One region of the Pseudomonas sp. GW821-FHT05D12 genome, then DNA from elsewhere that is predicted to be linked to it. Evidence: predicted binding sites of a transcription regulator. Region 1 holds the regulator's gene; the other holds the start of a gene.

Evidence for each region. The regulator sigma-54, encoded in region 1, starts transcription at its own class of promoters, with help from an activator protein. The targets are predictions, from matches to a motif close to ANTGGCATNNANNTTGCTNT.
Region 2: glnA (type I glutamate--ammonia ligase) is a predicted target of sigma-54. The motif match lies at 2,356-2,375, and genes of this name have one in related genera.

Annotation. Positions count from the first base shown of each region.
Region 1 covers NZ_JBWKSN010000001.1:382,773-386,983, forward strand. The annotation lists gene lptC (LPS export ABC transporter periplasmic protein LptC) at 1-62, shown strand, start outside; gene lptA (lipopolysaccharide transport periplasmic protein LptA) at 49-624, shown strand; gene lptB (LPS export ABC transporter ATP-binding protein) at 624-1,349, shown strand; gene AC07SI_RS01795 (RNA polymerase factor sigma-54) at 1,548-3,041, shown strand; gene hpf (ribosome hibernation-promoting factor, HPF/YfiA family) at 3,117-3,422, shown strand; gene ptsN (PTS IIA-like nitrogen regulatory protein PtsN) at 3,433-3,897, shown strand; gene rapZ (RNase adapter RapZ) at 3,900-4,211, shown strand, end outside.
Region 2 covers NZ_JBWKSN010000003.1:242,912-247,122, forward strand. The annotation lists gene AC07SI_RS06840 (chorismate mutase) at 133-669, opposite strand; gene glnA (type I glutamate--ammonia ligase) at 849-2,255, opposite strand; gene thiI (tRNA uracil 4-sulfurtransferase ThiI) at 2,590-4,044, shown strand; gene typA (translational GTPase TypA) at 4,184-4,211, shown strand, end outside.

The sequences.
Region 1 (4,211 bases):
ATTTGAAAGAAAGCAGGATACACCTGCTATCGAACGTAAGAGGACAGTATGAGGCTCGTTAAAACTCTCCCTATTTTGCTCGGTCTGGGCGCAGCACTGGGAAGCGTGAGCGCCTGGGCTCTGCCGAACGATAGCCAGCAACCGATCCACATCTCGGCCGACGATGCGCAGCTGGATGACAAGCAAGGCGTCGCCACCTACACCGGCGGCGTGATCATCACCCAAGGCTCGATGAAGATCACCGGCAACACGGTGACGCTGACTCGCACCCAATCCGGCGACATCGACGTGGTGACGTCAGTGGGCAACCTGGCTTACTTCGAACAGAAGCAGTCCGCGACCGATACCGGCCCGATGAAAGGCTATGGCAAGACCATCCAGTATCACGCCCAGCAGAATCGCATCGTGCTGATCGACCAGGCCAAGGTGCTCAGCCCCGACGGCAACTCCACGGAAGGTGAAAAGATCACCTATGACACCGTGAAGCAGGTCGCCAACGCCGGCCGCGCCACGGGCAGCAAGCTCAGCGCACCGCGTCCACGCATCGACATGGTTATCCAGCCGAAGAAGAAAGACGGCGCTGCCCAGCCTGCGCCTAAACCCGATGCGAAGAAGGCGAACTAATGGCAACCCTGAAAGCCCAGCATCTGGCCAAGGCTTATAAAAGCCGCCAGGTCGTGCGCGACGTCAGCCTGTCGATCGACAGCGGCCAGATCGTCGGCTTGCTCGGCCCCAACGGCGCCGGCAAGACCACCTGCTTCTACATGATCGTCGGCCTGGTCCAGGCGGACCAGGGTCGCGTCCTGATCGACGACCTCGATGTCAGCCACCAGCCGATGCACGGCCGCGCCCGCGCGGGCATCGGCTATCTTCCGCAAGAAGCGTCGATCTTCCGCAAGCTGTCGGTTTCCGACAACATCATGGCGATCCTCGAGACCCGCAAGGAACTCGACCGTGACGGCCGTCGCAAGGAGCTGGAAAGCCTGCTGCAGGAATTCCATATCAACCACATCCGCGACAACCTCGGCATGAGCCTGTCCGGTGGTGAGCGTCGCCGCGTGGAAATCGCCCGGGCGCTGGCCACTGCACCCAAGTTCATCCTGCTGGACGAACCGTTTGCCGGTGTCGACCCGATCTCGGTGGGTGATATCAAGCAGATCATCCACCACCTCAAGGCCAAGGGCATTGGCGTGTTGATCACTGACCACAACGTCCGTGAGACCCTCGATATCTGCGAAACCGCGTATATCGTCAACGATGGCCAGCTGATCGCCGAAGGCGACTCCGCCACTATCCTGGCCAACGAACTGGTCAAGGAAGTGTACCTGGGTCACGAGTTCCGCCTGTAAGCCTGCCTGTTTGAAAAAGGCGGTGGCAGGCCGTTCGCCAAGGTGCGCGGGAGTCAATGAAAACCTCCGGATTTTTATTGTTACCGCGCTCTAGGCAAAGCCCCCGATATCAGGCATATAATTTGCTTATGTTTGGCGCTCACGCGCCCTGTCGTGGATGGCGCATTGCGCCGGCGAATAAGGTGTTAAGCCCCTGCCATGAAACCATCGCTAGTCCTGAGAATGGGCCAGCAGCTGACGATGACACCGCAGCTGCAACAGGCCATCCGCCTGCTCCAATTGTCGACCCTGGACCTGCAACAGGAAATCCAGGAGGCCCTGGAGTCCAATCCGATGCTCGAACGCCAGGAAGAAGGCGACGACTTCGATAATGCAGACCCGCTGGCCGACAACATCGAGCAAAAACCCAATTCCGACGTGCAGGAACCCTCCTACCAGGAAACCGCCCCAACGGTGGATAACCTTGAGGAAGGCGACTGGAACGAACGCATCCCCAACGAACTTCCCGTGGACACCGCCTGGGAAGACGTCTACCAGACCAGCGCCAGCAGCCTGCCCAGTAACGACGATGACGAATGGGACTTCACCACGCGCACCTCAGCCGGCGAGAGCCTGCAGAGCCATCTGCTGTGGCAACTGAACCTGGCGCCGATGTCGGACACCGATCGCCTGATCGCCGTGACCCTGATCGACTGCATCAATAACCAGGGTTATCTGGACGAAACGCTCGAAGAGATCCTCGAAGCCTTCGATCCGGAGCTGGATATCGAGCTGGACGAGATTGAAGCCGTCCTGCACCGCATCCAGCAGTTCGAGCCCGCCGGCATTGGCGCGCGCACCCTCAGTGAATGCCTGTTGCTGCAACTGCGCCAACTGCCAGCCAAGACCCCTTGGCTGGTCGAGGCCCAGCGCCTGGTGACCGACTATATCGACCTGCTCGGCAGCCGCGACTACAGCCAGCTGATGCGCCGCATGAAGCTCAAGGAAGACGACCTGCGCCAGGTCATCGAACTGGTGCAGAGCCTCAACCCGCGTCCGGGCTCGCAGATCGAGTCCAGCGAAGCCGAATACGTGGTGCCTGACGTGATCGTGCGCAAGGACAACGAGCGCTGGCTGGTGGAGCTGAACCAGGAATCCGTGCCACGCCTGCGGGTCAACCCGCAATATGCCGGTTTTGTGCGCCGCGCCGACACCAGCGCCGACAACACCTTCATGCGCAACCAATTGCAGGAAGCGCGCTGGTTCATCAAGAGCCTGCAAAGCCGCAACGAAACCCTGATGAAAGTCGCCACCCAGATCGTCGAGCATCAGCGCGGCTTCCTGGAATATGGCGACGAAGCAATGAAACCGCTGGTCCTGCACGACATCGCCGAGGCGGTGGGCATGCATGAATCGACGATCTCGCGGGTGACCACGCAAAAATTCATGCATACCCCACGCGGTATATATGAGCTGAAATACTTTTTCTCCAGCCATGTCAGCACCTCTGAAGGCGGCGAATGCTCGTCCACGGCGATTCGCGCGATCATCAAAAAACTGGTTGCCGCGGAAAATCAGAAAAAGCCGTTGAGTGACAGCAAGATCGCTGGTTTACTGGAGGCACAAGGCATTCAGGTCGCCCGTCGAACCGTCGCCAAGTACCGCGAATCCCTTGGGATCGCGCCTTCCAGCGAGCGAAAGCGTTTGATGTGACGGGCGGGCCAAAGCGTTCCAGTGGCAGGCACCCCGGCCTGCCGCTTTATGCACTGGCAACGAAGGAGAAGCTGTATGCAAGTCAACATCAGTGGACACCAGCTGGAAGTCACCAAGCCCCTGCGTGAGTACACCGAGAGCAAGTTGAACAAACTTGCGGGGCATTTTGACAAGATCACCAACGTGCAGGTCATCATGGAGGTCGATAAGCTCAAGCAGAAAATCGAGGCCACCCTGCACGTACCGAATGCCAAGCTCGTCGCCAATGCGGAACATGAGGACATGTACGCGGCGATCGACTCGCTCTACGACAAGCTGGACCGCCAACTCATAAAGCATAAGGAAAAGAATCTGCACCTGATGCAAGGTACAGGTCGTTAACTCTCCCCCCATGATCCGACTTGAAACCATCCTGACCCCCGGCCGTTCCCTCGTGAACGTGCCGGGCGGCAGCAAAAAGAAAGCCCTCGAAGAAATTGCCAAACTGATCCATGGCCAAGTGCCTGAATTGGATGAGCAAGTTGTCTATGAGTCGCTGATCGCCCGTGAAAAACTGGGTTCGACCGGTTTTGGTAACGGCATCGCCATTCCACACTGCCGCCTGCAAGGCTGTGAAACACCTGTCAGCGCCTTGCTGCACATGGAAAAACCTATCGATTTCGACGCCATCGACGGCGCCCCGGTCGACCTGCTGTTTGTACTGCTGGTCCCACAGGCTGCCACCGATGCGCACCTGGAGCTGCTTCGGCAGATCGCCAGCATGCTAGACCGCAAGGAAGTACGCGACAAACTGCGCAGCGCTGCCACCAGTGAGGCGCTCTATCAGGTTGTCCTGGATGAACAAAACGGGCAGTAATCATGCGTTTGATCATCGTCAGCGGCCGCTCCGGCTCGGGTAAAAGCACCGCCCTCAATGTTCTTGAGGACAACGGTTTCTATTGCATCGACAACCTGCCCGCCGGCCTGCTGCCGGAATTGGCGGAACGTGCGTTGATCCACACCGAACTGGCGCAACCCCTGGTCGCTGTTTCCATTGACGCCCGCAACCTGCCCAGCCACCTTGAGCGCTTCCCGCAATTGCTCGAGGAAGTGCGCGCCAAACACATTCATTGCGATGTGCTGTACCTGGACGCCGACGAAGAGACGCTGCTCAAGCGCTTCTCCGAAACC
Region 2 (4,211 bases), on a different contig from region 1:
ATATAGTGCGGTTTTGTGAAGGTTGTTCAGGAAGTGAGGGGATGACTTGAAAGGTTGCGCGCATGGAGGCGCTGGCTTGCCTGCGCTATCGCAGGCAAGCCAGCTCCCACAGTTTTGATGGGGTTGCAGCTTTTAGCCTTTGTTGATGCACAGCTCGGCTGTGGCGCGGATCATTGCCAGTTGGCGCAGCGGATCATTGAGTGGCTCATGCACGGCTGAGGCGAGCCATTGCGGGCACTGCGCGTCGGTGCGCTGCGGGGTGAAGTCAGCGAGTTGCTGCAGCAGGCGTTTTTGCAGTTCATCCAGTTTCGGGCGAATCTGCTTGACCAGGTCCGGTCGCGGATCGTCCGGCGCCTTGCCCTGGAACTGCCAGTCAGACAGATGGGTGTACTGCACCAGTTTGTTCGCTTCGATCTGCGCCGAGAAAAACTGCTCGGCGGCGGCGGGCGCCAGCTTGTAGGTTGGCGCCTGGGCGATGACGCTGGCGATCACTTCTTGCTCGCGCTTCTTGTCTTCCACTGGCTTTTTGCTGTCCCACTTGCTCAGCGCGACCTGATCGGCAATCTCCAGGCGTTCGGCGATGCTGTTGAGCAAAGGCTCCAGGGTCGGTGGGGCGGCGAGTGCATTGGCGCTGATAAATAATAGGACAGAGGCAAGTCGAAGCTTCAAAGGCGATCTCCTGTGGGAGCGGGCTTGCCCGCGATGGCAGTGTCAGTCAATACAACAGGTACTGGATGCGGCGCAATCACGCGCGAGCCCGAGGCTGCATTTTTCATGATGTGCAGGCAAAAAAAAGACCTCCCGAAGGAGGTCTTTTTCATCACGCCGCGTTACGCAGCGCTACCGGATCAGCAGCTGTAGTACAGCTCGTATTCCAGTGGGTGTACGAAGGTGCGTACTTTGATTTCTTCTGCGCTTTTCAGCTCGATGTAGGCATCGATGAAGTCGTCGCTGAATACGCCGCCTTTGGTCAGGAACGCACGGCCCTTGTCCAGCTCTTCCAGGGCTTCTTTCAGGCTGCCGCACACTTGTGGGATCTCTTTGGCCTCTTCAGGCGGCAGGTCGTACAAGTTTTTGTCGGCGGCGTCGCCAGGGTGGATCTTGTTCTGGATACCGTCCAGGCCGGCCATTACCAGGGCAGCGAAGGCCAGGTACGGGTTGGCTGCTGGATCCGGGAAGCGTGCTTCGATACGGCGAGCGCGAGGGCTGGACACGTAAGGAATACGGATCGAGGCAGAACGGTTGCGAGCCGAGTAGGCCAGCATCACCGGTGCTTCGAAACCTGGGACCAGACGCTTGTAGGAGTTGGTCGACGGGTTGGTGAAGCCGTTCAGGGCCTTACCGTGCTTGATGATGCCGCCGATGAAGTACAGGGCGGTGTCGGACAGGCCGGCATAGCCTTCGCCAGCGAAGGTGTTCTTGCCTTCTTTGGCGATGGACAGGTGAACGTGCATACCCGAACCGTTATCGCCGTACAGTGGCTTAGGCATGAAGGTAGCGGTACGGCCGTAGGCCACGGCAGTGTTGTGTACGCAGTACTTCAGGGTCTGAACTTCGTCAGCCTTGGCAACCAGGGTGTTGAACTTCACACCGATTTCGTTCTGGCCGGCAGTGGCCACTTCGTGGTGGTGCACTTCGATGACCAGGCCCATGTCTTCCATGGCGTTGCACATGGAGGTACGGATTTCGTGGTCGTGGTCGAACGGTGGAACCGGGAAGTAGCCGCCTTTGATACCTGGACGGTGGCCATGGTTGCCGCCTTCCACGTCCTGGTCGGACATCCACGAACCTTGCTCGGAGTAGATCTTGAACATCGAGCCGGAGATGTCGGACTTGAACTTGACTTGGTCGAAGATGAAGAATTCTGGCTCTGGGCCTACGAATACGGTGTCACCGATACCGGTGGACTTCAGGTATTCCTCGGCACGCTTGGCGATCGCACGTGGGTCGCGGTCGTAGCCCTGCATGGTCGAAGGCTCGATCACGTCGCACACCAGGATCAGGGTGGCTTCTTCGGTGAACGGGTCCAGTACGGCAGTGCTGTCGTCCGGCATCAGGATCATGTCGGAAGCTTCGATGCCTTTCCAGCCGGCGATGGAGGAGCCGTCGAACATTTTGCCTTCTTCGAAGAAAGCATCATCCAGCGCGTCGCGAGCCGGCATGGTCACGTGGTGCTGAGTGCCTTTTGTGTCCGTGAAGCGCAGATCAATCCATTTAACGTCATGATCTTTGATGAGTTGAACCGACTTCGACATGGTGTCCTCCGGGTGGCTTCGGGCTGGGGTAGTGGAGTTAGCCCTTAGAATGTGGGTGATGCCGGCGCGGATACTCCGCCATGGCAACCTGCCTCACAAGAGAGCAAATTGCATGCCAGTGCGCCAACATGGCCTTTTTGCTTCAAAATGGCCCCTATAAAGGTGCAATCCGCTGAAACGGAATAAATAACGCACTGCAATGTAGCGTTAATTTCTATAAATGACCCGTTTTGGTGCGTGAAGCGGCTGATGCATATTAACTGGTTAAACCTTGAGCGATTTCCGCTATAATCCGCGCCCCCCTTTTTCGGCAGGCCCTGCGCGCGCTGTTTCCATGAAATTAATCGTTAAAGTCTTCCCCGAGATCACCATCAAGAGCCGACCGGTACGGACGCGTTTCATCCGTCAGTTGGCCAAGAACATCCGTGCCGTGCTCCGCGATCTGGACCCGGCTGTGGTGGTGAACGGCGTGTGGGACAACCTCGAGCTGGAAACCCGCGTAACCGACGCCAAAGCCTTGAAGGATATGACTGAGCGCCTGAGCTGCATGCCGGGCATCGCGCATTTCCTGCAGGTCGACGAGTACCCGCTGGGCGACTTCGACGACATCACCGAAAAGTGCAAGCAGCACTACGGCAGCGCGCTGGAAGGCAAGATTTTTTCGGTGCGCTGCAAGCGTGCCGGCAAGCACCCGTTCAGCTCCATGGATGTCGAAAAATACGTCGGCAGCAAGCTGCGTCGCGAGTGCGGCGCCGCCGGAATTTCCCTCAAGGCGCCGCAAATTGAAGTGCGCATGGAAATTCGCGACCAACGGTTGTTTGTGATCCATAGCCAGCACGACAGCATCGGCGGCTACCCGCTGGGCGCCCTGGAACAGACCCTGGTGCTGATGTCCGGCGGTTTCGATTCCACGGTGGCGGCCTACCAGATCATGCGCCGCGGCCTGATGAGCCACTTCTGCTTCTTTAACCTGGGCGGGCGTGCACACGAATTGGGCGTGATGGAAGTCGCGCACTTTATCTGGAAGAAGTACGGCAGCTCCCAGCGCGTGCTATTTGTGAGCGTACCGTTCGAGGAAGTGCTGGGCGAAATTCTCGGCAAAGTCGATAACAGTCATATGGGCGTAGTATTGAAGCGTATGATGTTGCGCGCTGCGTCCCGAATCGCCGATCAACTGCAGATCGACGCGCTGGTGACCGGCGAAGCGATCTCCCAGGTGTCCAGCCAGACGCTGCCGAACCTGTCGATCATCGATTGTGTCACCGAGAAGCTGGTCTTGCGCCCGCTGATCGCCAGCCATAAGCAGGACATCATCGACCTGGCAGAGCAGATCGGCACCGCCGACTTTGCCAAGCACATGCCCGAGTACTGCGGGGTCATCTCGGTGAACCCCAAGACCCACGCCAAGCGTCACCGCGTGGAGCATGAAGAAAAAGAATTCGACATGGCGATTCTGGAGCGTGCGCTCGAGAACGCCAAGCTGGTCCCGATCGATCGTGTCATCGATGAACTGGGCCAGGATGTGCAGATCGAAGAAGTCAGCGAAGCCCTGGCCGGCCAGATCGTCGTCGACATCCGTCATCCGGATGCCGCAGAGGATGAGCCGCTGGAGATCGCCGGCATCGACGTACAAACGCTGCCGTTCTATGCATTGAACGCGCGTTTCAAGGAACTGGATAACAGCCGTCAGTACCTGCTGTATTGCGACAAAGGCGTGATGAGTCGCCTGCATGCTCACCATTTGCTCAGTGAGGGGTATGCCAATGTGCGCGTTTATCGACCGAGCTAAGAGCCCGGGGCTGTTTGCCTGTGGCCTGCGTCACCGGCCCCCCGACTCTGCCGTCAAGCTGTAACGGCAAGGCCTGACTCTACTGTTAATCGCTGCCACGACCTGTCAGCACACCGAATCCTCTGATCGAGATACACAAGTGATCGAAAATCTACGTAACATCGCCA